2 regions of the Chryseomicrobium palamuruense genome follow, and region 1 is predicted to be linked to the other one. Evidence: riboswitches for the same ligand, from Rfam matches in the RefSeq annotation. Region 1 holds a riboswitch; the other holds the start of a gene.

Evidence for each region. A riboswitch is a leader RNA that binds a small molecule or an ion and turns the genes downstream of it on or off. The one in region 1 is predicted to bind FMN.
Region 2: linked by a shared signal. The riboswitch ahead of ACFO0S_RS05575 (ECF transporter S component) and the one ahead of ribD (bifunctional diaminohydroxyphosphoribosylaminopyrimidine deaminase/5-amino-6-(5-phosphoribosylamino)uracil reductase RibD) in region 1 are both predicted to bind FMN.

Annotation. Positions count from the first base shown of each region.
Region 1 is NZ_JBHSEF010000029.1:17,835-31,661, forward strand. It holds gene ACFO0S_RS14555 (hypothetical protein) at 1-154, opposite strand, end outside; gene ACFO0S_RS14560 (hypothetical protein) at 151-456, opposite strand; gene ACFO0S_RS14565 (immunoglobulin-like domain-containing protein) at 578-1,027, shown strand; gene ACFO0S_RS14570 (phosphotransferase enzyme family protein) at 1,052-1,981, shown strand; gene ACFO0S_RS14575 (GNAT family N-acetyltransferase) at 1,975-2,841, opposite strand; FMN riboswitch at 3,024-3,170, shown strand; gene ribD (bifunctional diaminohydroxyphosphoribosylaminopyrimidine deaminase/5-amino-6-(5-phosphoribosylamino)uracil reductase RibD) at 3,297-4,457, shown strand; gene ribE (riboflavin synthase) at 4,391-5,035, shown strand; gene ACFO0S_RS14590 (bifunctional 3,4-dihydroxy-2-butanone-4-phosphate synthase/GTP cyclohydrolase II) at 5,051-6,241, shown strand; gene ribH (6,7-dimethyl-8-ribityllumazine synthase) at 6,254-6,721, shown strand; gene ACFO0S_RS14600 (hypothetical protein) at 7,256-7,474, shown strand; gene ACFO0S_RS14605 (hypothetical protein) at 8,139-8,633, shown strand; gene ACFO0S_RS14610 (hypothetical protein) at 8,740-9,186, shown strand; gene ACFO0S_RS14615 (hypothetical protein) at 9,426-10,301, opposite strand; gene ACFO0S_RS14620 (sigma-70 family RNA polymerase sigma factor) at 10,286-10,825, opposite strand; gene ACFO0S_RS14625 (immunoglobulin-like domain-containing protein) at 10,991-11,458, shown strand; gene ACFO0S_RS14630 (hypothetical protein) at 11,523-11,732, opposite strand; gene ACFO0S_RS14635 (GNAT family N-acetyltransferase) at 11,729-12,253, opposite strand; gene ACFO0S_RS14640 (hypothetical protein) at 12,250-12,708, opposite strand; gene ACFO0S_RS14645 (hypothetical protein) at 12,967-13,101, shown strand; gene ACFO0S_RS14650 (serine hydrolase domain-containing protein) at 13,129-13,827, shown strand, end outside.
Region 2 is NZ_JBHSEF010000011.1:209,454-225,241, reverse strand. It holds gene rpsA (30S ribosomal protein S1) at 1-1,027, opposite strand, end outside; gene ACFO0S_RS05635 (lysophospholipid acyltransferase family protein) at 1,143-1,730, opposite strand; gene cmk ((d)CMP kinase) at 1,727-2,404, opposite strand; gene ACFO0S_RS05625 (PepSY1/2 domain-containing protein) at 2,482-3,765, opposite strand; gene sleB (spore cortex-lytic enzyme) at 3,775-4,521, opposite strand; gene prsW (glutamic-type intramembrane protease PrsW) at 4,627-5,325, opposite strand; gene ACFO0S_RS05610 (asparaginase) at 5,395-6,375, shown strand; gene ACFO0S_RS05605 (YpdA family putative bacillithiol disulfide reductase) at 6,403-7,362, opposite strand; gene ACFO0S_RS05600 (metallophosphoesterase) at 7,368-8,111, opposite strand; gene ACFO0S_RS05595 (LysM peptidoglycan-binding domain-containing protein) at 8,168-8,749, opposite strand; gene ACFO0S_RS05590 (RecQ family ATP-dependent DNA helicase) at 8,817-10,217, opposite strand; gene ACFO0S_RS05585 (YpbB family protein) at 10,214-11,224, opposite strand; gene ACFO0S_RS05580 (ferredoxin) at 11,323-11,571, shown strand; gene ACFO0S_RS05575 (ECF transporter S component) at 11,617-12,201, opposite strand; FMN riboswitch at 12,356-12,482, opposite strand; gene ACFO0S_RS05570 (hypothetical protein) at 12,562-13,755, opposite strand; gene sigX (RNA polymerase sigma factor SigX) at 13,727-14,281, opposite strand; gene ACFO0S_RS05560 (ATP-binding protein) at 14,328-15,788, opposite strand, start outside.

The DNA of each region.
Region 1 (13,827 bases):
TATCCACGAAATCGACTCTTAGAGTGACAGGATTAGATGACACTTCTTCGAAAGCAAGGTGACTTGGTGCAATGACGGTATCTCTAAGAAGATAGAGAGTGGACAATAGAAGTACCACAACGACAATGGCAAACCCGAGCCGTCCCTTATTCATTTCACGTCTTCCGAAAGTGGGGAGGTGACTTTTTGGGCATCAGCAGCTTCCGCCCATTCCAAATACCACTCTTGAAATAAAATGACAACGCCGACGAACCACATTAACACGCTGATGAGGAACATACCACCAATGACTACCGATCCAAAACTGAGCGGCTGCTCTTGAAAAATGGCATACATCAATTTGTTTCCTGACCATGAGCCAATACCAGAAGAAGTTATAGCAGCACTCACTAAGATCAGTCCAGATAACAGTGCACCGGCTAAAGTCAGGACCCCACCTAATAGAATCGTCTTCATTTAAATTCCCCTTTGTTTTGTCTATTCAGACGTTTATACTTAGAATAACATGAAGAAATTGGAAAATATAGTGTATGTTGATAAGTTTGAACTTAACTTTACTATGAAGGAGAATATATAAATGAAATTAAAGAAATCGTTTATTTGGCTTTTGCTGTTTCTACTTGTATTTCTAAGTGCCTGCGGAGAACAACGTATCGAATCGAAAATACCAGATGTGAATACCAATACGAATATAGTTCTCGAAATCGTTGATGACACATTGTCTCCAAGTGGTGTCGTCATCAAAATGACGAACTATACCGATGAAAATCTCTGGTATGGCGAAGGCTTTACTCTGGAGGAATCGATAAATGAGAAGTGGTACGTTGTCCCTTATCAAGGAACGGATGGACATAATGTGCCAGCCATCGGATATATTCTAAATGCGAATCAAACCGATGAGAAAGAGATCACATGGACTTATCCGTACGGAACACTTTCTGAAGGAACTTACCGATTGATCTTGTCATTTGGAGTTGAAGACAGCGGACGGAAATACAATTCGGCAGTTGAATTCTCTATTGAATAAGCTGAAAAAAGGAAGGGGATGCCCATGAAGAATATTTTATTTGAGTGGAGTCCAAGTATTGATGTAACGGGAGACTCACTGCGCACCGAAAAAACCATTCTGCCATGCCAAGACGCGGAAGGGAACGCGTATCTTTTAAAAGGGGAAGTGCAAGATCGGCAGGAGGTAGAGCGAATCTGTGCGTTTACGAACCAACTGAATCTGGTTATCCCCACGCCCTTCTACGAGAAGATGGATTCATCACACTATACGGTTGAGAGAAATCACGTGGTCTACACGCTCGAACGAAAGCTCATAGGCGAGGAAATTGAGGAAGTGTCCGACACTCATCTCACAGAAATCGCCACTGCACTGGGAACGATGCACCGTTTTAGTCTGAAAAATCAACTTCAACTCAACCGCGGTACGACATGGAGTCTCTTTGGTGGCAACGCAAGTGAGGAACTTGGCGACTATGACGAAAACGAAGTAAGCTTTTGGGAATGCCGTGATGCCTTTTCTGAGCACCCTCTATTCCGGGAAGTAGAAGCAGCCTACCACCATATCCGGCAAGACCTCCAAAATATCTGGAGTGAATTGCCGCTAGCTGCAACGCAAGGTGATTTCTGTTATTACAACATGGTGTTCGAAAACGACAAACTGACTGGTCTATTCGATTTTAATCTAGCGGGTGATGAAGTGTTAATCAATGAATGTTTGGCGGTCGCCGTCTATCATAGTTGGCACGCCCCGTATCAAGGAATACTTTCACCAGAGGAACGATTTACTCTATTTTGTGACGCCTATCAACGCATACGTCCATGGACGGAAAAAGAGTCCTCCGTGGTTCCTCAGCTGAAAGCGCTGATTCGAGCGTTTCGCTACGACCGGATAGAGGCGGGGATAAAAGCCAATCAACCGGATGTGTTTCTGAAAGAGACTTTGCAACTGTTGAGGGAAGCAGATACTCACTGACCTAGCTTATAAAACCATAACTCATTTTCTTTTTGAAATCCGACTTTCTCGTAGAGTGGATTTGCGGCCTCATTGTCCGTGCTGACGGTCAAGGTAACGTGTTGAACTCGTTCATCAGTAAATACTTCTGCAAGTACAGCGCTTAGCCAGCGGTAGCCAAGTCCTTGTCCACGAAATGCAGGAGCAATGGCGAGGTATTCCAGGTGAGCAGAATGTTCATCCGGCGCTTTCTCCACGTATGCATACCCGACAGAAGCTCCGTCTAGCTTCGCCATTAGAAGCAAATGGTCAGGAGAGGTACTTCGGTTGATGAGCGTCTGTGTGTCATAATAGGTATCCGGAAATTCAGTAGAATGCATCTTCAGCAAAGCTTCTTGATCGGCATCTTGAAACACATAGGTAAGAGAGTCACGAGAGGAATCAAAACCATCACGTGGACGTACATAATACAAATGTTTTCCGCGGAAATCAGCATGAATTTCGGACATAACTTGTTGCTGGGCAGTATTTTCCGCATGCAAGAAGAAGAGAAACGTTTGAAGCTCCGAAAACTCGTTTCGTGCAAACTGCCACAAAGCCACACTGTCGGATACGGAATGATTCAGGTGGAAAGGTCCCCATACTTCCGCTGTCTCGTCGTCGCAATCAAACCCGATTAACCCGACAAGTTGATCTTGCTCGAACTGACCGACGAGAGTCGTCAATTCGTCCTGAATAAAGTCTTCTTGAAAGTCATTCAGTAGAGCGGAAGCGTCGGTTCCACAAAATCCAATATGATGCGTGTTCTGTTTGTTTAGGTTTGCTATCCACTCCGCTATTTCGGGGAGCTGTTCAGGGAGTAGTCTGAGATACGTTGTCATGTGTAGCCTCCTAATAGATGTACTACCAACTAGTATGAAGAAAGAGTTTGAGGGTGTAAATAATTTACTTATACAAGGAAATGATAAATAGTTTTATATTTTTACCTTATACTTCTCATCGTGTAACGAATTCGCGTAGTGTACAGCCGATTCAGAATTTGCTATAGTTAAGGCGTGAATAGGATTTCCTTCGGGGTCGGGTGCAATTCCCAACCGGCGGTGATGAGGCAAGGCCTCTTAGTCCGTGACCCGGTTTCTGTGAAAAGAAAGCGGTGGATTTGGTGAAACTCCAAAGCCGACAGTAAAAGTCTGGATGGGAGAAGGAAACCACAATGTTTAAAAATCATGTGATTTTTGAACGCTTTTTTGTGCTGCTTTTTTCTCCCTCACCTTTCAAAAAGGTGGGGGTATTTTTGTGCAAGACAAAAACAAAACAATTACCAAGGAGGTATGTTATGACAGATCAAGCCTATATGCAGCTTGCCCTTTCTTTAGCAGAAGCAACGCGCGGGCAAACTAGTCCCAATCCGTCTGTGGCTGCCATCGTGGTTAAAAACGGGAGTATTCTCGGGACCGGTGTTCATGTAAAAGCGGGCGGCCCACACGCAGAAGTCCATGCTCTCCGGCAGGCGGGTGAGGAAGCAAGAGGCGCTACGATATACGTGACACTTGAGCCATGCGCGCATACAGGGAAGACGCCACCATGTGTGGAAGCTATCATAAATGCAGGTATTCAAGAAGTCGTTGTGGCAACGACGGACCCTAACCCGCTAGTCGCTGGAAAAGGGATCGCTTATCTCGAGCGACACGGGATTTCTGTAACCGTAGGCGTCGAAGAGGAGCGCGCGAAACAACTCAATGCTTCATTTTTTTATTCCATTCAAAACCAGCTTCCGTTCGTCACGCTTAAAGCAGGCATGACACTGGACGGCAAAATCGCCACGTCTACAGGCGAAAGCAAATGGATCACATCACAAGCTGCACGCGAAGATGCGCACACACTTCGTCATCAGAATGATGCCATCCTAGTAGGCAAACACACCATTCTTCACGACAATCCTTCTCTCACCACCCGACGACCCCGGGGTGGACACAATCCCATTCGCATCGTGCTCGATTCTGAGCTCACTATTCCAATCACTAGTAAAATCGTACAAGACAAAGAAGCGCCGACCTGGATTTATACGACCCGCCGCGCTCCAAAAGAAAGACAAGCTAAACTACAAGAAGCTGGTATTGAGGTCATCATGTGTGATGACGACACCATCTCTGTTTCTGCTGTGCTACAAGACCTGGCCGAGCGTCAAATTCAGTCTGTCTTAGTAGAAGGCGGTGCGGAAGTATTGGCATCATTTTTACAGGCGGAAGCTTTTCAACAGCTGGTCCTTTATATCGCGCCAACCATCTTTGGTGGTAGCGCAAAACCGATTTTCGGTAGTGCAAATATAGCGTCTATTCTGGATGCCTATGCCCTTACATTCGACCAAATCGAACAGCTAGGGCCTGATATTAAAATCACAGCCACTCCAAGACGAAAGGAGAGTGTGACATGTTCACAGGAATCATTGAAGAACTTGGAACCGTCACCCGTGTCAGTCGTTCTCGAGAATCAATGACCTTGACGATTGCCGCCCAAAAGATTTTATCCGATGTGAGCCTCGGGGACAGCATTGCCATCAACGGAATCTGTCTCACCGTCACTTCATTTTCAAGCAGTCAGTTCACCGTGGACGTGATGCCGGAAACATTTGCTGCGACGACCATCGGAGAGCTATCAACTGGCAGTCGCGTGAACCTTGAGCGAGCCATGGCTGCAAACGGACGATTCGGTGGCCATTTCGTAACCGGTCACTGCGATGCCGTCGGAGAAATCACCAGCATCCAAACGAATCAGAACGCGGTTCAACTAACCATTCAATTTCCAGAGGCCTTTCGTCCATATGTCATTCAGAAAGGTTCTATTAGTGTAGATGGCGTCTCGTTGACTGTGTTTGGACTCAGTCATCAAGAATTGATGATTTCACTGATTCCGCACACGGTAGAGATGACTATTCTGCATGCGAAAAAGGTTGGGGATTCAGTAAATCTTGAGTTCGACATTCTTGGAAAATACATTTTAGGTGCAGCTGAACATAGCCGATCGCCAAAATCGAAGCTGACACATGACTTTTTACAACAAAATGGCTATGTCTAAACAGGAGGAACGCGTATGCACACCATTGAACAGGCACTAGAACAACTGAAACTCGGACGCCCTATCATCGTAGTCGATGACGAGGACCGGGAAAACGAAGGTGATTTTTTAGCACTGGCAGAGCATGCGACGCCAGAGCTTGTGAATTTTATGATTACCGAGGGGCGTGGGCTTGTCTGCGCGCCGGTATCTGAAGAAAGAGCGGAACAACTTGGCCTTACGCCTATGATTGCAGACAATCGTGACCCTTACGGAACGGCCTTTACAGTCAGCGTAGACAGTGCCCTAGCAACGACAGGCATCAGTGCACAGGAGCGGGCAGAGACGTTACAGCTCTTGGCGCAACCTACTGCGACTGCTCAGGAATTTGTCCGTCCAGGACATATTTTTCCGCTTATTGCGAAGCGTGGAGGCGTAACCGTTCGGCCAGGCCATACGGAAGCGGCTGTTGACCTCGCCAACTTATGCGGAGCAGCGCCTGTTGGCATCATATGTGAAATCATGAATCCAGATGGAACGATGGCTAGACTACCTGAACTTGAAGTAATTGCCGAGAAACTGGATCTAGTGATGATCTCCATCGAGCAATTGATTGCTTATCGACATCAACAAGAATGTACGGTCGAAAGAGGAGCGATTGTGGACTTGCCAACACAGGTCGGAATGTTCCAGGCGGTCGGCTTTCGCGGCGTAATTACAGGAAAAGAACACATGGCCATAATCAAAGGGGACATAGAAAACGGACAACCGGTCACGATTCGTGTCCACTCGGAGTGTCTGACAGGAGATGTTTTCGGCTCTAAACGTTGTGACTGTGGACCACAGCTGGATGCAGCGCTCTCCCATATCGAGTCGCAAGGTTCAGGAATTATCCTCTATCTGCGACAAGAAGGACGTGGAGTCGGTCTACTGAACAAACTGGAAGCCTATGCACTTCAACAACAAGGATTAGATACAGTCGAGGCCAACCACCAACTAGGATTTGCGGATGATCTTCGAGACTACAGGGAAGCGGCGGACATGTTAAAGGCACTGGGTATACGAGATGTACGCGTGCTGACCAACAATCCACGGAAGCTCGATGGGCTTGAAAAGTATGGAATTACCATCAAAGAGCGAATTCCACTCGAAATACCAGCAAATGAGTCAAACGCAGGCTATTTGTCTACGAAAAAACAGAAGTTAGATCATATCTTAAAACTCTAGGAGGAATCATTCATGAAACAAGTCATCGAAGGTCATTTAGTAGGAACAGATTTAAAGGTAGGGATTGTCGTCGCGCGCTTCAATGAGTTCATCACGAGCAAACTGTTGGGCGGAGCGGAAGATGTACTTCGTCGCCATGGAGTGAAAGAAGAGGATGTAACCGTGCTTTGGGTGCCCGGTGCGTTTGAAATTCCACTAGCTGCTAAAAAGCTTGCGGATAGCGGCAACTATGACGCAGTGATCACATTAGGAACCGTGATTCGAGGAGCGACACCACACTTTGATTATGTCTGTTCAGAAGTCGCAAAAGGTGTATCGGCTGTAAGTTTGCAATCCGGAGTTCCCACTATCTTTGGTGTCTTGACGACAGAATCTATCGAACAAGCCATCGAACGTGCAGGCACAAAAGCGGGGAATAAGGGAGCGGAAGCAGCTATTACCGCCATCGAAATGGCAAATGTCTACAAGCAAATGGCATAGACTATTAATTGCACATTCTACTACGAGTAATAGACTATTTTGTATAGAAAATGACAGTTGGTTACAATTTTCGAGAAAACGTATAGATTTATATTATTTCCTGGGAAATAATAAAGGACAAATTTCTACAATGTTCGAATTTTGTGCGGGTTAAGGGAGAGGTCAATGCGCAAAGAAGAGGAAATTTTATAAATGCCCGGATGATTCTTAATCAGCTGACGTATGGATTAGATATGGCGAGAGACTGATCACCAGAAAATAATGACGAATACTATCGTTTCTTCAATGATCCTTCTAAGTAAGTCCATGTGTATTCACTCCTTGTCTTTTAAGTGGCGATTGAAAATTGGTGGATGGAGTCATCTTTTCCTTTTACGAAGAAACGCGACATAAGAAATAGGAAACGTTTCCTTACTTTGATTTCGATTCCTGCCGTGCACAGTTCCTTACCCGCACAGATGAAATACAGTAAGAATTTTCTGCGGTCTGTGATATGAGTATGTTATGGTTGACAGGATTGGTTGAAAAAATATAGTGGAGAAGTATCTAGATGCGGAAACTCAAGAACTGATGTGTCAATTGAAAGAGACGATTGCGGCTATGATAAATAGAAAAGCTTACAGTTTTGCAATTCTGTTTTCGGCAGTAGCGGCTTGTATAGAACAGATTCGCAAGGAATGGAACAAGAACAAAACAAAGAAACGTGATTCTCGAATTTACGAGAATCACGTTTTTACGTCTAGATGGAATTAAATAAGGATAATAATTGTTACACGACTAATCCTAAAAAGAAACGGACTCTCCAAGAATCATCCAACTGTGAACGGTTTTTTTCTCTCGCCATATCTGAACGGCAAATAAACGAGAAATACAAATAAGCCTTTCATAGCTAAGATAGATAGCAGTGCGACAACAAAAAAACCATTAGGGGTAAGGTATTTCGCCGTTCGTGCTATTGAAAGCGTTTTGTTCAGCGTCAGGTGACTTTACGTTATTCGGGTTCGTATCATGTGCTTTCCGTGATTTGAAGGTTCCTCGTCGAAGGTCAACAAGAATACCAAGGGTCAAAACAGCAAGAATAAATCCAAGAATATACATACTGAGCACCCCTCTCATTTTCTTAAGTATACCATTTTTTGATAATTCGGAAGGATATTGGGAACTCATTAAAGAAAAAAGCGTAATAAACTAAAATAATGCAAAATGAAAGAGAGGGTACAGAATGACGATTGCGGCATTTTTTCTCATACATACAGTCATTGGCATCCTCTTTGCTTTTGACTATGGGGAGTTGCCTAAGCCAATTACGCTATTCTTTCTTGTATTTTTTATCATGAGTAGTTTGTATTGGGGTGTATTTCTGGTGACATATTTCTTTTGACCAGTTACGAGAGAAAATAAAAGGGGTGCTTACTAGATGAAAAAACGACTGGGAATTGGACTAGGAGTGCTGATGGCCCTCTTTATTGGTGGATCCCTTGTCTATGGACAGGAAATCAAAACATACTTTGAAGTGAAGCAAATAACGGACACATTCTTTGAACATGTGACGAAACAAGAATTTGAACAAGCCTTTGATGCAATCGGATATTATAATGAAGCCTCCGATATGGAACCGACCATCTCTAGAGATGATGCAAAAGCGATGTGGATGAAACGTATGAAAGATGCCTATGCAGAGGGCACATTTGTCTTAAAAGTGTTTGATGTAAATATTTCCTTTAATGATACCTATCCATCTGCAAATGGTATCATGCAATATAACGACCAAGGTGAATGGAATGACCGGGTTGTTTTGATTTCCTACATTTATCAAGACGGCTGGAAAATCGGCCGAGTAGGGTTTGCCGACGAAGATGGACCAGAAGAACATCCATTATCTACCGCCATGTCCGGATATATGCCTGAATAAAGGAGTGAAACCATATGATTTTTCTAGCGATTGCACTGATTGTTTTTGTAATTTTAGCAGTGGTATTTGATATGACGCAGAAAAAGAAATAAATGAGGGGCTGGAGATGAGACGAGCGACGAGTGCACTACTTATTTTCTTTCTCTTGGTCACGGGTGGAAATGCGCAAGCCCTTAGCTGGGCCTATCCATTTGTGACCTGGGACGGAAAAATGTATGAGGTCATGGAAGACCAAACTTTAGAAGCTTCTGAGGTTGGGGCCGTCATCGGGGAAGTAGAGATGCAGGCAGATGATATGACTGGTGATTATTACGGGGACGCATCTAACGTTTATGAAAAAGGCACAAAATACTATGAGATTTTAGGCACACCTAAAGAAGTTGCCATTGCCGTCCAGGTAGGAAACAACTGGGTGCAAGCTGTCTTTGTTGGAGATCAACCGATATCATTGAAAGATATCTTTACGAGTCCATGGTTGTTTGTCTGTACTGGACTCCTCATCGGCGGCTTTGTCTACTTTATTATTCGAGGCGTTCGGCAAGGTGGGCATTGAAGTGATTCCTTGACAGGATGACTTGACTGCTAAGGAAACAAGGTAAGAAGATTTGATGGGGCGACAGTGGTTAGTGTTCCAGGTGGGATTTTCACGCTGTTTTTTGCATTAATGGCTATCAGTCTAACATATGCGGTGTTTTGAGTGTGGCGACGAAGTAAAGGATAATAATGAATCAAGCCCAGGTCTCATTCCAGGTAAGAAGATAACTTCTCGATGGAATAAGCTCTGGGTTGGTTTTATTCAGGCACACTATAGTACCGAATGCCGTTTTCATCCTCGATAATTCGTTTGCCCTTCTTCTCGAAAATCAACGTATGCTCTTCATCTAAAATGACCGTGTAGGTAGATCCTTCTGTCAGAATTTCCGCATCCGGGAATTCGATATAGCCACGTTCAAAGTCGTAATCTATTTCCAGCAATAGTTCCTCTACGGTGGAGTACGATTCTTCTGAATCGATTATTTGAAGCATGCCAATGTGAATACCGTTCTCGTTGTCCCCAAATATCACACCGCCACCGACATGATAGCCAACTTTAAAATCTTCCACACGAGCTGTGAAGTCGTCTGCCCCTTCAATGAAAACTTGAGTACTATACACATTTCCTGCTTCATCTTCATATAGGAGAGGACCTGTTTGCGTCAGTGTGAATACGAGTTCCTCTTCACTATAAATTGAAAAGAGACTATCGGTACGCTCAACATCCAGTTCTGGATAAACAAGTTCAGATGCAGGATCTGATGCCATATCTTCCGGATCCATCCATGGTCGAATAGCACTTATCATGGGGTCAGTGGACACAGTTAAGTTTCCATCTAAAAATTGTAGTGTATCCCCAGCATTCGTTTGCCCTTGAAAAATCATTCCTTCCAAAATGTGTGGTTCCCCGTCAGAAGGAGCGGCCGGTTGATTCATTTGAAGCCAGACACTGGAACCGATAAGTGCAAGGAGGAAGAGGGCGGCAACGGCAACGAAGCCCGCGACTGGTATCCGCTTTTTCTTGCGCTGATGCAGCGATTCCCGAATGGCTTGCTTTTCTTTCTCTCCAAACGTAGCTGATTGAAAGACGGATTGATCCATCGCAGACTTCAGTTTCGTTAGTTCGTTCTCCATACTTCATCCACTCCTTTCAATTCCGTAAGCAGTAGCATCTTCGCCCGACGCAAGCGTGTATGCAACGTGGCTTCTTTGACTTTCAACACTTCGCTGATTTCCCGTACGGTCAAGTCCTCGTAATAAAACAAGAAAATGACTTCGCGGTATTCTTGCGTTAACTTCATGACGGCGTCACTGAGTTCTGATGGGAACGACGATTTTTCATGCGTAGGAGTGGTTGGTGAAGGTTGCTGCGCACCATGCCCGATCACTCGGCGGAACCACGTCGATTTCAAGTAATCTTTCGCTTGATTGATGGTCAGTCGGATGAGCCACCCTTTGACGGAGTGTAATTTTTCTCGCTGATCATACTGATGATAGGCTTTCACAAACACGTCCTGCACCACATCTTGCGCAGTTGACCAATTCTTCACGTAGGTATAGGCAAGCTTAGTCATTTCGAGACCATATGTATCCATGAGGGCATCATGCCACTCATGCTGTTGCTTTTTTTTGTGTGGGTGTTGCCCCAGTTCTTCCATGATTTCCACCTCTTTACATACATAACGATTGAGAACGAGAAAAACTTTCATTTATTTAAAAATAATTTGGAGAAACAAAGGAGAACCACTACTTCTTATGGAATTATATAGAAATTTATGTTTTCGTGAGTGATTTGCAGGATAGAGGAAGGAAGTGTGAGCGTGATGAAGAATATATTTGTGAGCCTATTCGTTCTGATTGCGTTATCCGGTTGTACACAGAACACATCCTCAAAAGAGGGAAGTTGGAGTGAGTCTCCGTACAATCAAGAATTGCCACAAGAAGTGAAGCAAGAACAGATGGATGTGTCCATCTCATTGAATGAGGACGAGTTTTCTTTGCCGGTAGAGGAGTTGCTGGTCACATTGACCAATAGGGGGGATGTGGCTATAGGATATGGAGGCGCGTTATACGTTGAAAAGTTAGTAGACGGAGAATGGCTTGAAATACCTTTGAATCGTTACGCTTATACAGATGATTTAGTAGAGCTTCGAGTTGGTGAGGAGATAACGCAGGATGTGCCGGTTGAACGAGTAGACGGCGGGTTCCAGAAGGGAACGTACCGAATCAGAAAAAGTGTGTCTGTTGACATGAATACGTATCCACTTGCAGTCGAATTTGAAGTTCGATAACAAAGGGCCTACCCTTTAAAGAGTGGGCCTCTATTTTCAGCTATATCTGTATAAGAAATTATCGTTACAACTTTCCTTCATTTATCCACCCAATAATCCGGTACGTTCCATATACATTTACAAAAAAAAGCAGCGTCATGATTGTCGCCCAGAAGGGAAGGAGACCGATTTCTTGAATGCCACGCAAGTTGATGAGTACAAAAATCGCAACGGCAATCCACATTACATGAAGAAAAGCGTTCGGTACGATCCATAGAATTCGTTTAGCATTCAACGGGTCGTCTCCTTCTCGGCGACAGGTAGATTCCACACATAAATAGACTCCAAAATAGTAGTCCCCCCAATCGTGAGCGGCACATCTTTTACATGCTCCGCCCCAAATGCCTCATAAAATTGTTTTGTCGGATTGTCTTTTAATACTTCGACAAACACGTGTGAATAACCGTGCTGTTTATAATGCGCAAAAAGTGTATCCATCAAACGTCTACCGAGCCCCAGACCTTGGTAGCTCTCAAGTAAATAAAGAGAGGTCAAGTCGGTTGCGTTAGGGACGGAATTGGACTCTCTTGTGTTGGTGGTCGCAAACCCCACGATTTCCCCGGTATCATTTTCAACTACCCACATATACAAATCGTCTTGTTGAAGGTTCTTGATCCAGATCTTTTCGCGCTGGTCATATGATAACTTGTCCAAAAATGCAGCCGGTAAAAGATTTTTATACGTTGTGCGCCAGGAATCCACATGCACGCGTGCAATAGCCGGTGCATCATCTAAGTTAGCTCGTCGGATGTTCATTTAGTTTCCTCCATTTTCTGTTGTCGTATAGGAAAAGTGAGTTGCTGTTCGCCATCAGTTGAAAGCCATGTGAGAATCAGTCGTGTCTGCTCGAGAATGTAATGGATCTCTTCTTTCGAGCCTACTGGGAATAGACGGACAAGTTCTTTAGAAGATTTGTAGGTGCTTAGTTCCTCAAACCGTACAGAATGCATAGTACTCCTTATAAACATGCTAAGACGTGGTTCCGCCTCAACCTGAAGGTCCAATCGTTTCACTAATTTTACAGGGGCCGTGTTCACAAATCGCAGCTGCAATTCCGCTTGGTCACGCCCTACCATTTCAAGTGAGTAACTGAACTCCCATCCGGGGAGGACCTGCGTTTCCTGAATAAAATAGCCGGTCATGTTTTTGGATACCGAGCTACCACCCAAGAAAAATAAAAGTATGACAAGGACGAACCACTTTCTCCTCATCTCAATCACCCCTAGTTTACTTCTTTTGTAAAGGATACCATTCCTATGAAGTGACGAGAAGATGGTTTTGATGAAGCCTAGGTATTATTTCAATAAAAGAAGTTGAGTTGTTAACGGTACAACCCCAGGGCTTGTATCACTGAAACAACTCTACTCAACTCAACTATGAAAAGAGCCCTGGGGTCAGGTGACAACATTTGGTATAATAGGAGACAGGAGTAATCACGGAAAATTCAAATAAAGGGTAGGTAAATCGATATGTTGAGCTTCATTGACGATTTGGCAGGAACACTGAAAGATATTTTTCACTACGTAGCGTACTTTTTAGTAGGCACGATTCTCGTAGGTGCACCGCTCTATGGCATAGCAGCGCTATTCAACTGGTTGCTTTAATTCTTTATAAAGAAGGAGATGAATGAAATGGAAAGTTCTCAAGATCATGCAAGAACGACTATTGACGATACGGAGTTCTCAGGAACGGTGCTTGTTCACCGAGGGGAGGAGCAAGTGGTTGCAGAAAGCTATAGTTATGCTAATCGGTCCGACAAGCTCCCGAATACGGTGGATACACGTTATGGGATTGCTTCTGGATGCAAAATCTATACGGCAGTGAGCATCTGCCAACTCGTGGAGCAAGGGAAGTTGGCATTCGACACGCGCATCGTCGACTGCTTAGGGGAGGAAGTCGAACACTTCAATCCTAGCATCACCATTCATCAGTTGTTAACGCACACATCGGGTGTTCCCGACTACTTTGATGAAGAGGTCATGGAAGACTTCGAAGAACTATGGATCAAACAACCGATGTATCATATTCGCACGCTTCGTGATTTTCTTCCGCTATTTGTCGGTGAACCAATGAAATTCGCACCAGGGGAAAAGTTTCACTATAACAATGCGGGCTACATTTTGCTTGGTCGGGTGGTTGAACAGCTTTCAGGACTGTCGTTCACAAGCTATGTCGAAGAACATGTATTCAAGCCTGCCGAAATGAACGGCTCCGGTTATTTTGAAATGGATGCGCTACCTGCAGGAACCGCCTCCGGATATATTGACCTCGAGGATGGTAGCTGGAAGACCAATATTTATTCCTTGCCCGCTAAAGGTGGATCTGACGGG
Region 2 (15,788 bases), on a different contig from region 1:
CTTTAATGCTTAACGACAGACGACGCTCTTCCGGTTTTACATCAAGTACTTTCACTTCCACTTGTTGCCCTTCCCTCAACACCTCATGCGGAGAGCCGATGTGTTGGTGGGAAATCTGTGAAATATGAACAAGTCCTTCGACTCCTGGGAATACTTCGACAAATGCACCATAGCTGACAAGTCGCTTTACAGTTCCTGTAAAAACGCTACCTTTAGATGCTTTTTCTTCAATAGACTCCCATGGTCCAGGCAATGTCTCTTTAACTGAAAGTGAAATGCGTTCTGCATCTCGGTCAACAGATAAGATTTTCACCTTTACTTGTTGGCCTTCTTGTAGTGCACTCGCCACATTGTCAAGATGATCATGAGAGATCTGTGAAATGTGTACTAGCCCGTCAACACCGCCAATATCAACAAATGCACCAAATGATGCAAGACGTTGAACTGTGCCCTCGACAATGCTACCTACCTCTAAATTATCTAGCGTTTGTTGTTTCAAAGAAGATTTTTGTTCTTCCACCACTGCTCGGTGAGATAGAATTACACGGTTCTTCTCTTTATCTAACTCGACAATCTTGAACTCGAGGATTTTGCCTTTATAATCATCAAAATTCTCAACAAAGTGATCTTCAATGAGTGATGCCGGAATAAATCCGCGTACACCAATATCAACCACTAAACCGCCTTTAACGACTTCTTTTACTTCGGTTTCGATAATTGTGCCATTGTGGAATTTCTCTTCAAGACCTTCCCACGCTTGTACTGCATCAGCTTTACGTTTCGAGAGAACATAATTTTCTTCTTCTACTTTTGTAACCAAGAGTGTTAATGTATCGCCTACATTCACAACGTCAGATGCTTTTTCTACATGCAAGCTGGATAGTTCGCTGATGGGAACAATACCGTCGAAAGGTGCGTTGTCAATTTGGACAGTAATTGATTTTTCATCAACCTGTGCTACTGTTGCTTGAACAAGATCCCCTTCTTTCAGTACTGGGATATCGTTTACATTCATTTCTTCTGTCATGTGATTATCCTCCTCCACTACGTCTCTACCTTATTTTAGTCGAAATTGGTGGCAAATACAAAAGCTAGCCATTATCTACTATATGGAAGACAGGTAAAAACTATTCCATTCGTCATTAGGAAGACCGATGTTCATCCAGTAATTTTTGAATTTCTTGCATGATTGCCATAGTTACTTCGTCCGCACTTGCTTTCCGTTCTCGATAAGGTGTCATATCAAGAGGTTTACCATAGACGACTTTTAACCGTTTAAAAGGTTTGTAAGGACCAATAATGGCTGCTGGAACGACGTATGCCTCACCACGCAAGGCAAAGAATCCTGCCCCGGCAAGCCCAGGCTTTAGCTGGCCATCTGTCGACCTTGTTCCTTCTGGAAAAAGACCTACGACATTCCCATCTTTAAGTAGGTTGATAGCTTTTCGCATCGCTTCCCGGTCACTCATACCTCGCTTCACAGGAAAAGCGTTTAGTTTTGGAATCAAATGTTTTAAGATGGGTGCTTCAAATAATTCCTGTTTGGCCATAAAGTGAACAGGACGCGGTGCTAGAATTCCGATGACCGGTGGATCTAGCGCATGAATATGATTGGAGCAAACGAGTACCCCACCTGATTTTGGAAAATCATCCCGACCAATTACGTTAAATCGGTAAATGGGGGATAACGCAGTGAAAACTGCTCCTTTGGCGAATTGATATAAATTCATCCCGACTGCTCCTTTGCCTTTACTAGATTCACAATCTCTTCAACTACGTCTTCAATAGTAAGTGTGGTTGTATCTAAAAATATTGCATCTTCAGCTTGAATGAGAGGTGATGCTTCTCGTTCACTGTCCAATTTATCGCGGCGTAAAATATCTTGCTTTAGCTCCTCTACAGGAATATGTATTCCCCGTGATTTATTATCCTCAAAACGCCTTCTTGCACGCTCGTCCGCACTTGCCGACATAAATAGTTTAAGTTCTGCGTCCGGAATAACATGTGTTCCAATATCTCGTCCATCCATTAAAACACCTCCCGACTCAGCGAGTTTCATCTGACGGTCAACCATTTCCTTTCGTACAGCAGCATGCGCAGCAACTTCTGAGACGTTTGCTGTAACTTCTGGCATTCGAATTGCTTCGGATACATTTTGTCCGTCTAAGTAGACTTGTTGTCCAGCCGGTGAAGGTTCCAACTCAATACATGAACTCATTAATAATTCAAGTAGTGCTTGTTCATCCGCAAGATTTTTTTTCTGTTGCAATGATTTATACGTTAACGCGCGATACATTGCTCCTGTATCTACATAGGTATACTGTAGTTTTTCAGCTGCCAATTTAGCAATTGTGGACTTTCCTGCACCAGCAGGACCGTCAATGGCAATACGAATTTTCTTCATTTCATTTCCTCCACTTCATCAAAATTAGTTTATCATAAAAACTCCTCCAATCGAAATGCATTGGAGGAGTAGGTAAATTACCCTTTTATTTTTTCTTTCTTTATAATTTTACCGTCTTTAGCATCAACGTACATCCTGTATTGAGTCCCTGTTTCTGTTCGAATCACCCATTCATAACAAAGAACTTGATTCATTTTCGAATCTTCAATATATGCTAATCGACTACTTTCCAATGTCACGTGATCATCAAGAATATTCTTTGAATCAATTTCGAGGGGTACTGTGTCAGGTAGGTTTTCTTTTTGAATATATTCAATCGGTTGGAGTCCGAGAATCTCTCCCGTATCTTTAGCAAGTTTCAGTTGAATACTATCACTGTATACGACAGCTTGATTTGGCACTTGTCTTGTAAAGGTGAAGTGCCATGCGACGTGATTTTCGCGACTCGACGTCATCACCGTATCCTCGTAACCTAAGTGCGTCATTTTTTCTTTTGCAAGTTGTTGAAGCTCTGCAGGATCTTTTGATTTTTCCGTAAATGGCTGTTCAATTAGTGTGGTCAGGAGATGACCACCCACTTTAGAATAGTCGGCGAATCCTTTTTTCTTGTCTCCACTAAATTCAATATGGTAGAACGGGTACGGCGCATTTTTTTTACTTTCGGTAATTCGAATCGTGGCATTTTTAAATTCAGGGAAATCTGTTTTCCATTTCTCCACCACTTCATTTTCTGACAATGTCTCTCCATCTAGATTTGCCATCGCCTTTTTCTTAGCATAATCTGCTTCACTTGTGGAAGCAGGAAAGTCTGTTTCCGTATAACTCTTAACAAGTTCATTTAACTTTCTCATTTCTTCCAAGGATTTTTCTGACGCTTGTTGATGATAGAAACGGCTGAGTAGTTCTTCTTTTTTCTCAACAGATCCATTTGATCGCATCCACTCAGAAGTCACTACTTGTAAATTTTCTCGACTCTTTCTCATGGCATCTTTCCATGTAGAAAAATCTAACTCACCATCTGATGTCAATTTTGCAGCATCTCCAATTCGAGCGAGATAATTTAACCAATAGACAGATGCATCCTCTTCAAAAGGTAAGGTACTCATTTCATTTCTGATTTTATCCGTCATACGCCATATGCCTTCTAGATCATCTTGCGCAAGATCAGCCTTGGCAGGAAGTAATGCTCCGTCCACATGTTCACCGAGTTGTTCCATGCTTTCCCCAATGTTATAGACTTTGCTGGCATAGTTTGTTGAGACTGTTGATGCCATTGCTTCATATCGTGATTGTTGCCATAGATAAAAAGAGCCCAATAAGACCAATGCAGCAGTTAAGGCGACACCCCATTTTAAATTCATGATAGCCTCCTATGCACAGAAAATGTGCCTTCCGATTGTTTTGATTTGTGGACGTGTCCAAATCCATTTGCTTGTTGCAGTAACTGGATTAAAATAGTACAGTGCGTTTTCTGTTGGATCCCATCCATTAATGGCATCAATGACGGCTTCTCTTGCTCGATCATTTGGTGTAAGCCATATCTGGCCATCATCAACTGCGGTAAATGCACGTGGTTGAAATATAACTTCAGAGACGGTGTTCGGAAATTGCGGAGACTCGATTCGATTTAAAATGACAGCAGCTACAGCTACTTGCCCCTCGTAGGGCTCACCGCGGGCTTCTCCGTAGACCGCACTGGCTAACAATTTAAGTTCATGTTCTGTATATCCTGGAGGAAGTTGTGCGGTAGAGGGCTGGCGGTACGTTTTCTTTACTTGTTCCTCTAATGGTTGTCCCCCGTAATAAGTGAATTCTCTTCCACTTTGAATTTGCTTATGGACATATTCTTTGTCAAAATCTGAAAATCCCACCAACTTCTTTTTAGTGGCTGATCCTGCAACTCCATCAATGGGGAGACCAAACTCTTTCTGAAAGGCTTTTAAAGCTTCTGCTGTTCCTTCCCCAAAATGTCCATCAATCGAGCCGTGATAGTACCCTAAATACTGTAATCGAGCTTGCAATTCGATGACATCGTCTCCATAACTTCCTTTGACCAGTTGCTGATCAGTAAAAGCCGCAACTGAAGAATCATCGTATGCGAGTGAAAAAATCATCATGAGCGAAAAAGCAAAGACTATAAATTTCTTATGCACAGCGTGATACCTCCTTTTACAAATAAAGGTGTGCAAAATTAATAAAACTATACAAAAAAACGCTCCTCACTAGGAACGTTTTTTTGTTTTCTCTTCAAATAACGGATGATTCCCCATGCGGTACTCTCTTGAAAAAATATGTGCTTGTTTGACTCTTGATAGCGCAATTAACCAAAGAGCAAGCATAAATAGCGACCAAATAAGCCATTGCTCGGTTTTTGAATACAGTAGAGTATTGTAAAACGTATGTAAGATAAAAGGTGCAAAAAATGCTAAAGCAATCTGTGATTTGACATAATTAGTTGAAAACTGTGCTCTCCCTAAATAATAACCCATAACAACCCCAAATAGTGCATGACTGGTGACGGGAAGCATGGCACGAAACAACGCTTCATCTATGCCAAAACTAATGAGATATAAAATATTTTCCACCGTCGCAAAACCTAGTGATACACTCGCCCCGTAAAGAATCCCATCATATGGATCATCGAACCGGGTTTGCTTGAAAATCGCAATAAATAGCATCAGCCACTTTACGAATTCTTCAAGAAAGGCAGATAACGGTCCGCTCCAAAAACTCTGAGCAGTTAACGTTGTTTCTTCTTGGACAACATGTTGGATAAAGAGTACTGGAAACGTTAATACAGCTCCGTACATAAAGGCATATAACAAAAGCCTAGATGGTTCCGAATCGATATCACGACGAAGGTAAAAGTAGCTAAATAATGCAAGAGATGGTGCAATTGCAACTGATAGCAGTATAAGCAGATCTTTTCTCCTCCTCTCGTGGTACTATAATCATATCCTATCTGGAATTTGAATCAAAGGGGTGTTGTTATGAAATCATTACTCGTTTTACACACAGGAGGAACCATTTCGATGCATGCGGATGCTGAAAGTGAAGCGGTTATACCATCTGAGAAAAATCCTCTTTCTGCAGAATTATCAAAATTAGCTTCCCTAGCTGATGTGCATGAAAGGGAAGTATTTAACCTTCCTTCACCACATATCACACCATCCAATATGATGACGTTAAAAAATGTCATTGAAGAAACTTCGCAAGAAACCCTTTATGATGGAATCGTCATAACGCATGGAACAGACACACTCGAAGAAACTGCTTATTTTTTAGACTTGACTCTTCATCTTGACATTCCTATCGTCATGACTGGTGCCATGCGTTCATCAAATGAAATTGGATCAGATGGAGTCTATAACTTATTATCTGCTGCTCGAGTGGCATTACACAGTTCGTCAAAAAATAAAGGCGTACTTGTTGTATTGAATGACGAAATCCATACAGCTGAAAATGTAACCAAGACACACACCAGCAATGTCAGCACATTTCAATCCCCGTCTTATGGACCCATTGGTCATATTACAAAGTCGATCATCCATATCCACTATACACCTGTTCGTACACCACATTTACCTATTCAGGATTTGTCAAAGCGTGTTGCATTATTAAAGGTGTATGCTGGTATGGAGCCTGAACTAATTGAAGCAATCATTGAAAAAAACTATGACGGATTAATTATTGAAGGGCTTGGACAAGGAAACATCCCACCACTCCTTGTTCCGCTAATCGATGAGCTAAGAAGAAAAGATATTCCGGTTGTTCTTGTGTCTCGTTGTTTTAATGGAATCGCTCTCGATGTATATGGGTATGCGGGAGGAGGACGGGATTTAAAAAATCGCGGTGTTCACTTTGCACATGGGTTAAATGGCCAAAAAGCTCGTCTCGCTTTATTAGCTGCCCTCCATCAGCCGGACCCTCATGGTGCATTATCCCAGTTCTTTCATTATCCTACAGACTAACAAAAAACTCACTCGCTAGCGAGTGAGTTAATTTTTTGTATGGATAGCTTGTGCAATTTGTTCCCCATGAAAGCGTCCATTCTCTATAAAAATTTCATTCGCATTATTTCCTGCTGCCAGTACACCTGCTATATAAATACCAGGAACATTGGTTTCCATCGTATCTTCATTAAGAAATGGACGTCCTGATTCTTCGTCAAATGATACACCCATCTCTTTTAAGAACGCATGGTTTGGATGATACCCTGTCATCGCAAACACAAAATCAACTGGGTGAACGTACTCTTTTCCTTGAACAGTTATGAGGACTGCATTTTCTGTGATTGATTCAACAGTCGTTTCAAACAACATTTGAATCTCTCCGGACTTCACAGCACCCTCAAATTCTGGAAGCACCCATGGCTTGATAGACGAAGAGTAATGGTCACCGCGGTAAGCAACTGTCACCCTTGCTCCTGCCTTGTTTAATTCCAGGGCTGCGTCAATTGCTGAGTTTTTGCCACCAATGATGAGGACTTTTTGATTGAAATAAGGATGTCCCTCTTTAAAATAATGATACACATGCGGTAAATCCTCACCGGGAATATTCATAAGGTTAGGCTGATCATAATAGCCAGTTGCAATCACGATATTCTTCGCAATGTATATATCTTTCGACGATTGAACACGAAATGTACTATTTAGTGGTTCAACATGTTCCACTTTTTCAAAGGCGTGTACATTTAATTGTTTGCGTTTGACCACTTCACGATAATAAACAAGCGCTTGATTTCTCCTTGGTTTTCGCTCCTCTACTAAAAAAGGAACATCGCCAATCGATAATTTTTCACTTGTACTAAAAAAGGTTTGATGGGTCGGATAGTTATAGATTGCATTGACAATATTGCCTTTTTCTAGACAAACATAAGACAACCCTTTTTCCTGCACAGCGATAGCCGCCGCCAATCCACAAGGGCCACCTCCAATAATCACCACGTCATAGATCATTCTTTTCACTTCTTTCTGTCGATCTGAATCAGATGAATTTCACTTTCTGCTCCTATTCGAAATGGCAAAGCCGTGGTTCCGAACCCATTGCTAATGAGTTCATATCTATTATCTTTTGCCTCAAAAGAACCCAGAGGTTGAATCCCCCATTTCCCAAAACGGATTTGTCCTCCGTGGTAATGTCCAGCAATAGCTAAATCTACTGAAACCTCTTCTGGTATTTTTTTAATAAACGCAGGAGAATGCGTCATAAATACTGTAAAGGACGTATGGTCAAGCAAGGAAACTGCCTTTTGCATGTCTACTTTACCATTATACCCATCATCCAATCCAACGATTTGCAGCGACTTCTCGGGAATCTGCACCGAATCATTTTGCAGTATGGTTACCTGATATCTCTTTAATAAATCAACCAGGTTTTCCTCCCCTACTTCACGATCGTTATTTCCGAATACATAGAATAAAGGGCCGACTTGCTGTAACTTCATAAAGTTCGTAGCTGTTCTTGAAATTGGGACCCCTCGTTCTGTGATATCACCTATTAATAAAATCGCATCCACATGATTAGGTAGTTTCGATAAGAGTCGATCTGAGATGCTGCGTCTATGAATATCCGATATCACAAGTAGTTCCAGTGAACCTTTTCCTTTAAAAGAAGTGATATGGTGGGTTTTAATATTTTCTTCAATTGCCATCCTCATAGCATATACACTAAGAGCCAAAGATGACCTAACAAACCAGTTAATCATTATCAAGACCCCTTTTACATGAAAAAGAACAACTCGCCCCCGAAGGAGCGAGCAAGTTAAGGTAAAATTAAAACTTGTCCAACACGAATTTCGTTGGATGATAAATTATTTGCTGCTTTTATCCGCTCAACAGCTGACGCATCATTATAATAATTCATTGCAATACGGTATAACGTTTCCTGGGGTTGAACCGTGTGAGTACGTGAATTTTCAGGTTGAGATGGTTGCGCTACTGGCTCTTGCACTTCAGGTTCCTGAACCTCTGGTTGTTGTTCTTCTTGTTCTTCTTCAACTGGCTCAGGTTCTGGTTCTGGTTCCACTTCTTCTGCCGGTTCCTCTTGACTCTCTTCTTCCTCATCTACTGGTGGAGTCACCGGCTGCACATCTAGCTGAACAACTTGTTGATTGTCAGGAGATTCGTTGGCTGCAGGCTCATAGAAAAAGTATGCATATGCAAGAAGGAAGATAGGCAGAATTATTCCAATCGTAAAAAGTGTCGGCAGAAAATAACTGCGAGAGCCCGTCGCTTGTTTTTTCTTTACTTTCTTTTTTTGACGAGACCGTCGACTAATAGTCGAACCGTCTCCAATTTCTTTACGATGTTCATCTAATTTTTTTTGATAGTCGTTGTTCGCCATGATGCATGTCCCCTATACCGTTCTTTTGTCTAATTATGCCGAAAAATCTGCCGAAAGTAAATGAAGTTTATGGGAAGATTTGTTTTAGCCGATCTTTCCAGCTAAAGTGTGAGGGAGTTGGTGGACGGCTTTGACGTTTTTTTATCGCCATACGCGTCTCTCCACAACGATCACAACAAGGGTGCGGTTTTTCTTCTAATTTCCCATCAAACACATGTACTAACGCTTCCCTTAAACATCTAGAAGAGCTTATCAACTGATAGAGTGTATGAATCTCTAGACGTTTCTTTTGTTGAAGTTCATCAAATAATGAAACGATTTTTTCTCCAGGAAGTTTCGTTTTCCAATAATCTAAAATGCGCTGTTGTTGCTCAGGTAGTTCTACTTCAGGATGCTCCAAATAATAAAGAATATCTTCCCTCGTCGGTAGGTCTTGCATTGCGACAAACCGGCTCTTTTGTTCATCACTATGGATGTAATACATCGTTGCGAGTGAAGGAAGACTATCTCGAGATGCGCGGCCTATTTCTTGCATATAATTCGAAAGTGATGTAGGAATGTGATCATGAATCACTTGTCTAATATTTTCTTTATGAATACCCATACCAAATGCATTCGTCGCACATATCCATTCCAAATTCCCTAACATAAATTGTTGTTGTATCAGTCGGCGATCCTCTTGTTGCATCCCCCCATGATAGGCTGCCACCTGAACTCCCTGATTTCCTAGTTCTCGGGCAAGATTTTCCGCACGGACACGCGATTGAACATACACGATTCCGGGACCCTCATATGTAAGCACTTGTTCCGTCAGGAGATCTGTTTTTTCTTGCTCATTTTTTACTTCAATGGTTTCAAGAGCAATCGTTGGCCGATCCACACTTGAAACGACTTCAATCATCGCAGGGCTTTTCAGCAGTTCTTTAATTTCTTGGCGTGTCTTTGTATTTGCTGTTGCAGTTAATGCTAACAGTTGCTTGGAAAATGCTTGCCGAATCCACTCGACGGCACGCAAATAATCTGGACGGAAGTCGACTCCCCACTGAACAAGACAATGCGCTTCATCGAGTACAAAGTAAGCAATGTGAAGCGTCTGTATCGCTCGGCGAACGGCTTCATTTTGTAAGATTTCTGGAGACACAAAAATATACCTGTAACTTTGAATATGGGAGAGTGCATATTTTCGTTCATTGGCCGTTTGAAAGGAAGTAAAGGCTACAGTCTGTTTCATACCACTTTTTTTCAACTGTTCCACTTGATCTAACATTAAAGAAACAAGCGGAGATACAATGATAACCGTTCCACTAAAGTAACTGCTCGGAAATTGATAAAGTAACGATTTGCCTGTACCTGTAGGAAGAACTGCTAACACATCATTACCTCTTAGAAAGGTTTCAAGAACTTCCTGCTGTCCTGGACGAAAGCGAGGATAACCAAATCGGTTTTGTAATTCTTCAACTAATTTCAAGATATTATCTCTCCTTTCGCTAGCGCAAGACGAAGTTGGAAGTACGAATAGTGTGGCAACTGTTCACGAAGACTTTTTAGTTTATGGGTATCTAATTCCTTGCGTACGCAGAGGATCTCTCTTACCTGTTCTTCTGTCAGAATTTCATTGAATGAAAGGTCCGGTCGAGCAGACGCAATTTCTACAAAATGATCTTCTATCGTGCTTTCTTTTAATCGTCTAATCGAGGCAATTTCATGAAAGTTATGACCTTTTGTATACCATTCTAATGTTTTTCTTGCTGTCTCTGTCAATAGTTCACTTTTTGGGACAATGACTGCAATTTCGGATTCATTTTGAAGCAGGTATGTAGCAAATTCAGCAAGAAGGGATCGATATTTAAATAGCGCATCCAGAGGTCGTAAATTTAGTTGTTCGCCGAGTTGAGTCCAAGTTAGACCGGCTGATTCATATCCAGTTAATCGGTAAACAAATATCATTTTCACCTCTTCTTGCTGTCCAGTTTTTTCTAAGAACTCCCCAATAACTGTTTTTAGTTGAAGTGATGTCTTATCCACACCTCCCAACAGATGAATTAACCTCTTACAATCTCTTTGAATGATTTCATCCAAAATAACGGGATAATATGTAGGGATATGCGCTAAGCGATTCGATGCCACTTGAGTCAGCAGCAGCACCCTCTTTTCAAATTCACCAAGTACGGAATTCGTCGCATACGAATACATCGGTTCAATAAACGATTCCAATTCACGTTGCCCTCTTTGAGTAAGTTTAGGTTCGTCTTCGTTGGTCACCCAATAATTTGTAAAGAGTTGGTCGACTTCTTGTTGATAGACCTCTTTTGTTAAATCAGGCGCAATGCCAAAATAGAAGGTTGCCTGATAATAATGAATATCTTGTAAGGTCTGTCCTGATTTTTTTCCTCGCAGTATATAGTAAGGCGCCATACTACTTCGCTCACCGTTTAACTTTGAAAATAAATCGAGAAGAATTTGCTGAAAATACATAGGTCACCTCAAGTTCTGACGTTTAATGGTTGAAAAGCAAGGGAAGGAGCTTTAAAATGAAATCTAGCAAAGTATTGTTTAAAAAAGGAGAGACCATAATGGCTAAATATACAATTGTTGATAAGGATACATGTATCGCTTGTGGTGCGTGCGGTGCAGCGGCACCTGATATATACGATTACGATGATGAAGGCATTGCATTTGTTATTCTAGATGATAACATGGGGACCTGTGCAGTTCCAGACGAACTACTGGAAGATATGGAAGATGCATTTGAAGGCTGCCCAACGGATTCAATTAAAGTAGCGGATGAATCGTTTGATGGTGATGCGTTAAAATACGAATAGAGACAAAAGAAAAACTCGTCTAATGAGTAGACGAGTTTTTTTTAATTAGTTGAGCTGGTAAGACCGGCTGACTTTATCTAAATAAGGTTTCATTTTCTTAAACAACAAGACCATGACTAGTGTGATCAATGCGCCTTTAATTAAGTTAAACGGCAAGATACCGTATACAAGTGTATTCATTAATGCAGAACCTGTTTCCATCGGGAAGTTTAAGAAATAAGAATACATAGGTAGGAAGACAAAGTAATTTAATACTGTCATTCCGATAGCCATAGAAATGGTACCTGCTACAAGACCGATATACATTCCTTTTGATGAGGCTACTTTACGATAGATGATATACACAGGTGCTATAAAGAGAATCGATGTGACAAAGTTGGCCATATGACCGACCGGTACACCGGTTGGGCTTCCTGAGAAAAACCAATCAAGTACGTTTTTCAAGAAAGCGACTGCGATTCCGGCAACAGGTCCCATCGTGATTGCTGCTATAAGTGCAGGCACATCACTAAAATCAACCTTTAAATAAGCTGGCAATGCAGGTAGTGGGAATGCAAGCAGCATTAAGATAAAGGATAAACTGCTGAGCATCGCCACCGCAATGAGTTTGCGTGTGTTGCTTTTTGACATGACTTTCCGCTCCTTTTGCGATTCACTTCACAAGAGGAAAGGTTCGCCATTTATGCATGACTTATCTGTGTACAAAATAAAACCCTTAAACCAAAACGGTTTAAGGGAGAAAGGTACACTTAAATAAGCGTTTGTTGTCGCATAAACGCTGCACCTTCACCTTCTCCCATCCAGACTATACTGTCGGCTCTGGAATCACACCAGGATCTGCCTTTCGGCTCGCGGGCTAAACTTTCGTCATTACCGCCGGTCGGGAATTTCACCCTGCCCCGAAGATGAATCATAATAATTAAATTGTTACATACATAGTGTATGCACAATTATCATATCAAAGTGAGCGAGTTGTTGCAATATGTGTGCTTATTCTGTGGCAAGGATAATGGGATTGATCCCTACGATTGAATCTGATTCATTGGGTAAGGAATAAATCGTTTCATCCCAATTTTCTAGAATTAGTTGCTTATCCATCTGAGCAGCTGTGGCTAGCATGGATTCGATGAATAATTGAAGGGAATAACCGGTTAAGCTTTCCGAATTTAAAGTCTCTGCAAAGGTGACCACTACTTGTGTATCTGTTTCTTCTACAGTAAATTCAACGTTCTGGGGAATAGCAGGATCCACAACATTATACTCAGGTGCTGTCAGTTCATGCAAAGCAGCTTCAAAATTTGGATAACTGGTTCGACTATAAGGAACTAAATACGATTCACCAAGTGCATTCTGAGAGATATTAAATGCGTAGTTGCCCTGTGATAAATCAACTGGTTCAACGAGTGGACCTACTTGGTCCCAATCAAGCGGCTCACCAGCTTCATTTAAAAGATAAGCTTGATCAAACTCTGTTCCAAATACATCTTTTAAGGTGTTCATATATACTCCCATCGTGGCTGAAGCCATATCATAGGGGTGATCATCCGGAAGCGTAATTTGAAGTCCCTCTTCAGTCGCTTCGTACTCGCCTAATAGAGGATGTGTTTCAGAAAACCCTAGACCTTCCTCATCGACCAGTGATGCATAGGTCTTGTAGAGGTCCAAATTTGATACCGATAGTGTTCCAAAGTCTTGTTCAATTCGCTCATTCGGGATGAGTAATGAAATGGGAATTGCATATGCATTGTAATCCATCGCAAAAGGAAGCAAAGTATGTGTATCTAGTAAGGGATCTGATGATAAGAGAATGCGGGAATGCAAGCTGCTCTCTCCCTTACCCATAATGGACATGTCCGCTTGTTCCGTTTCTTGAGCGGCGCTCTCAGCGCTATCTTCCGCTTCACTCATCGCCTGGTCTGCCGTTCCCTCGTCCACTGCCATACTTTCAGTAGCTGCTTCATCATGTGTTATTGTCCCCATCATGGACTGGACAAATAAGACAAGGACAAATAGAGCGGAAACCGAAATGACGGCCGGAAGCCATGGTTTTGATTTCTTACGAGGTGGCTCCGTTTGTTGCTTTAACTTTTTTAACATTTCCTCTTTCGAACGTTGATCAGAAAGTGGAGGCATTTGGTGGAGGAGTTGTTCAATGTCATGATCGGTGTACTTCTTTTTTGTCATTTACATGTTCCTCCTCTCGTTCAGATGACATTGCTTGTCGCAAATGATGAATCGCACGATGCTGTGTCGTTTTTACTTTTGATTCTGTCCATCCAAGTGCATCTGCTGTTTCACTGATGGATAACTGTTGAAAATAGCGAAGGACAATCACCATTTTTTGATCGCCCGTACAATTGTTTAAATGATGTAACATCAATTGCATTTCGTCATTCAGTAAGGTGATGTCTGCAGGCTCCATTTCTCCAGAGGCCAATTGCATCGTTTCCCAATCGAATGAGTCAAATTGTCTTTTTTTACGGACGGCTTGTTTTCTGAAATGATCAATGGCTACATTTTTAGCAATTGAAAAGAGCCAAGTTTTTTCAGAACTTTTACCTTGAAAGGAGTCATAGGATTTTAAAACTCGTATATACACTTCTTGAGTCAAATCTTCTGCCACCTGTCTGTTTTGCACCAAATAGATCAGGAATTGAAACAAGTCCTGATGATACGAATCATAGATTCGGTGAAAAACGGAGTCTCTCATCTCTTTCCCCCCGTTCTATAGAGTAGTCGTTTGAATTTAAACAAAGTTACATTTTTCGAAGAAGAATTTCAAAAGTCGTCCCCATACCTACTTCGCTAAAGACCCGAATCTCCCCTTCATGACGATCAATGATATTCTTAGCGATGGCAAGTCCTAGACCGGTACCACCTTTACCGCGAGTTCGCGCCTTATCCGCTTTATAGAAACGTTCAAACACATATGGTAAGTCTTCTTTCGGAATTCCGTATCCGGTGTCTTCAATAGTGATTTTCACATATTCACTCGCATCGGTGACATGAACGTTTACTTTTCCACCTTCTGCAGTATGACGAAGGGCATTGTCTATCAAGTTGGTCAAGACTTGTTCAATTCGGTCTTCATCCACAAACAATTTGGTTTCGAAAGGTATAGTTGAAGTATAGGTGAGCTTTATATTCTTCTCTCGTGCCCGTTGACTAAACTTGGTCGTCATCCTTTCCACGCTTGCAGCAACTTGGACAGGGGATTGATAAATCCGTAAATACCCAGACTCTAAGCGAGCAAGGTCAAGTAGTTCCGTGACTAATCGACCCATACGATTCGATTCATCTGAAATTACACGAATCATCTCGTTTTTATCCTCCTCTGTTTCAACGACACCATCAAGAATGGCTTCACTATATCCTTGCAGCATAGCAATTGGTGTGCGGAGCTCATGACTCACATTAGCAATGAAATCACTGCGAAGTTTTTCTAACCGGTGTTGTTCTGTCATATCTCGAATAACAGCTACCGCTCCTCGCACGACATCTTTCGAATACAAAAGGGAAAGGCTTACACTGTAATAGTGAGCGTCCAGCTCGAATTCTTCTTCTAATTCCTCCTCATTTTCCAGCATATGTTCAAGCATATGATACAGCGCTGCTGGGAGTGGTTCATCTGATGATGCGCTCATAGGACTCCAGCGGCGAATCAATTCGTCAGCAGGTGGGTTGCTAAGCAATATAGAGGCGTCTTTATTAAAAGTGATCACGGCATCTGTCATTGATGATAAGATATTGGATAGTTGCTCTTTCTCTTGGTTAATAACTTCTACATGGTGTTTGATTTGCATTCCCATGCGGTTAAATGCAGCTCCCAGCTCCCCAATCTCATCTTTCTGAGATGACGGCACACGTGTCTGAAAGTTTCCTTTTGCAAGCTCATGCGCGCCTTCTCGCATTTTACGCAAAGGCGACGTGATTCGAGTGGAAAGGAAAAATGATAGGAGTGTCGTTAACACCATCGCTAAAAACCCAGACAAAAACACAATTTTTGTCGTTTGATTGGACGTATTGTTCACTTCTTTTAAACTTTGATAAATAAACACGGTACCATGAGGTGAAGCTTGATCATCAAGTGGATACGCAAGAACCAAGTAGTTTTCCATGCGGTTGTCTTCCGTTAAGGAAGGTAGCAACATCGTCCGAATTTCTGAAGTATCAGTGACGAATGCCCCTTCATACAACGAACTCGATTTAATTTTTTC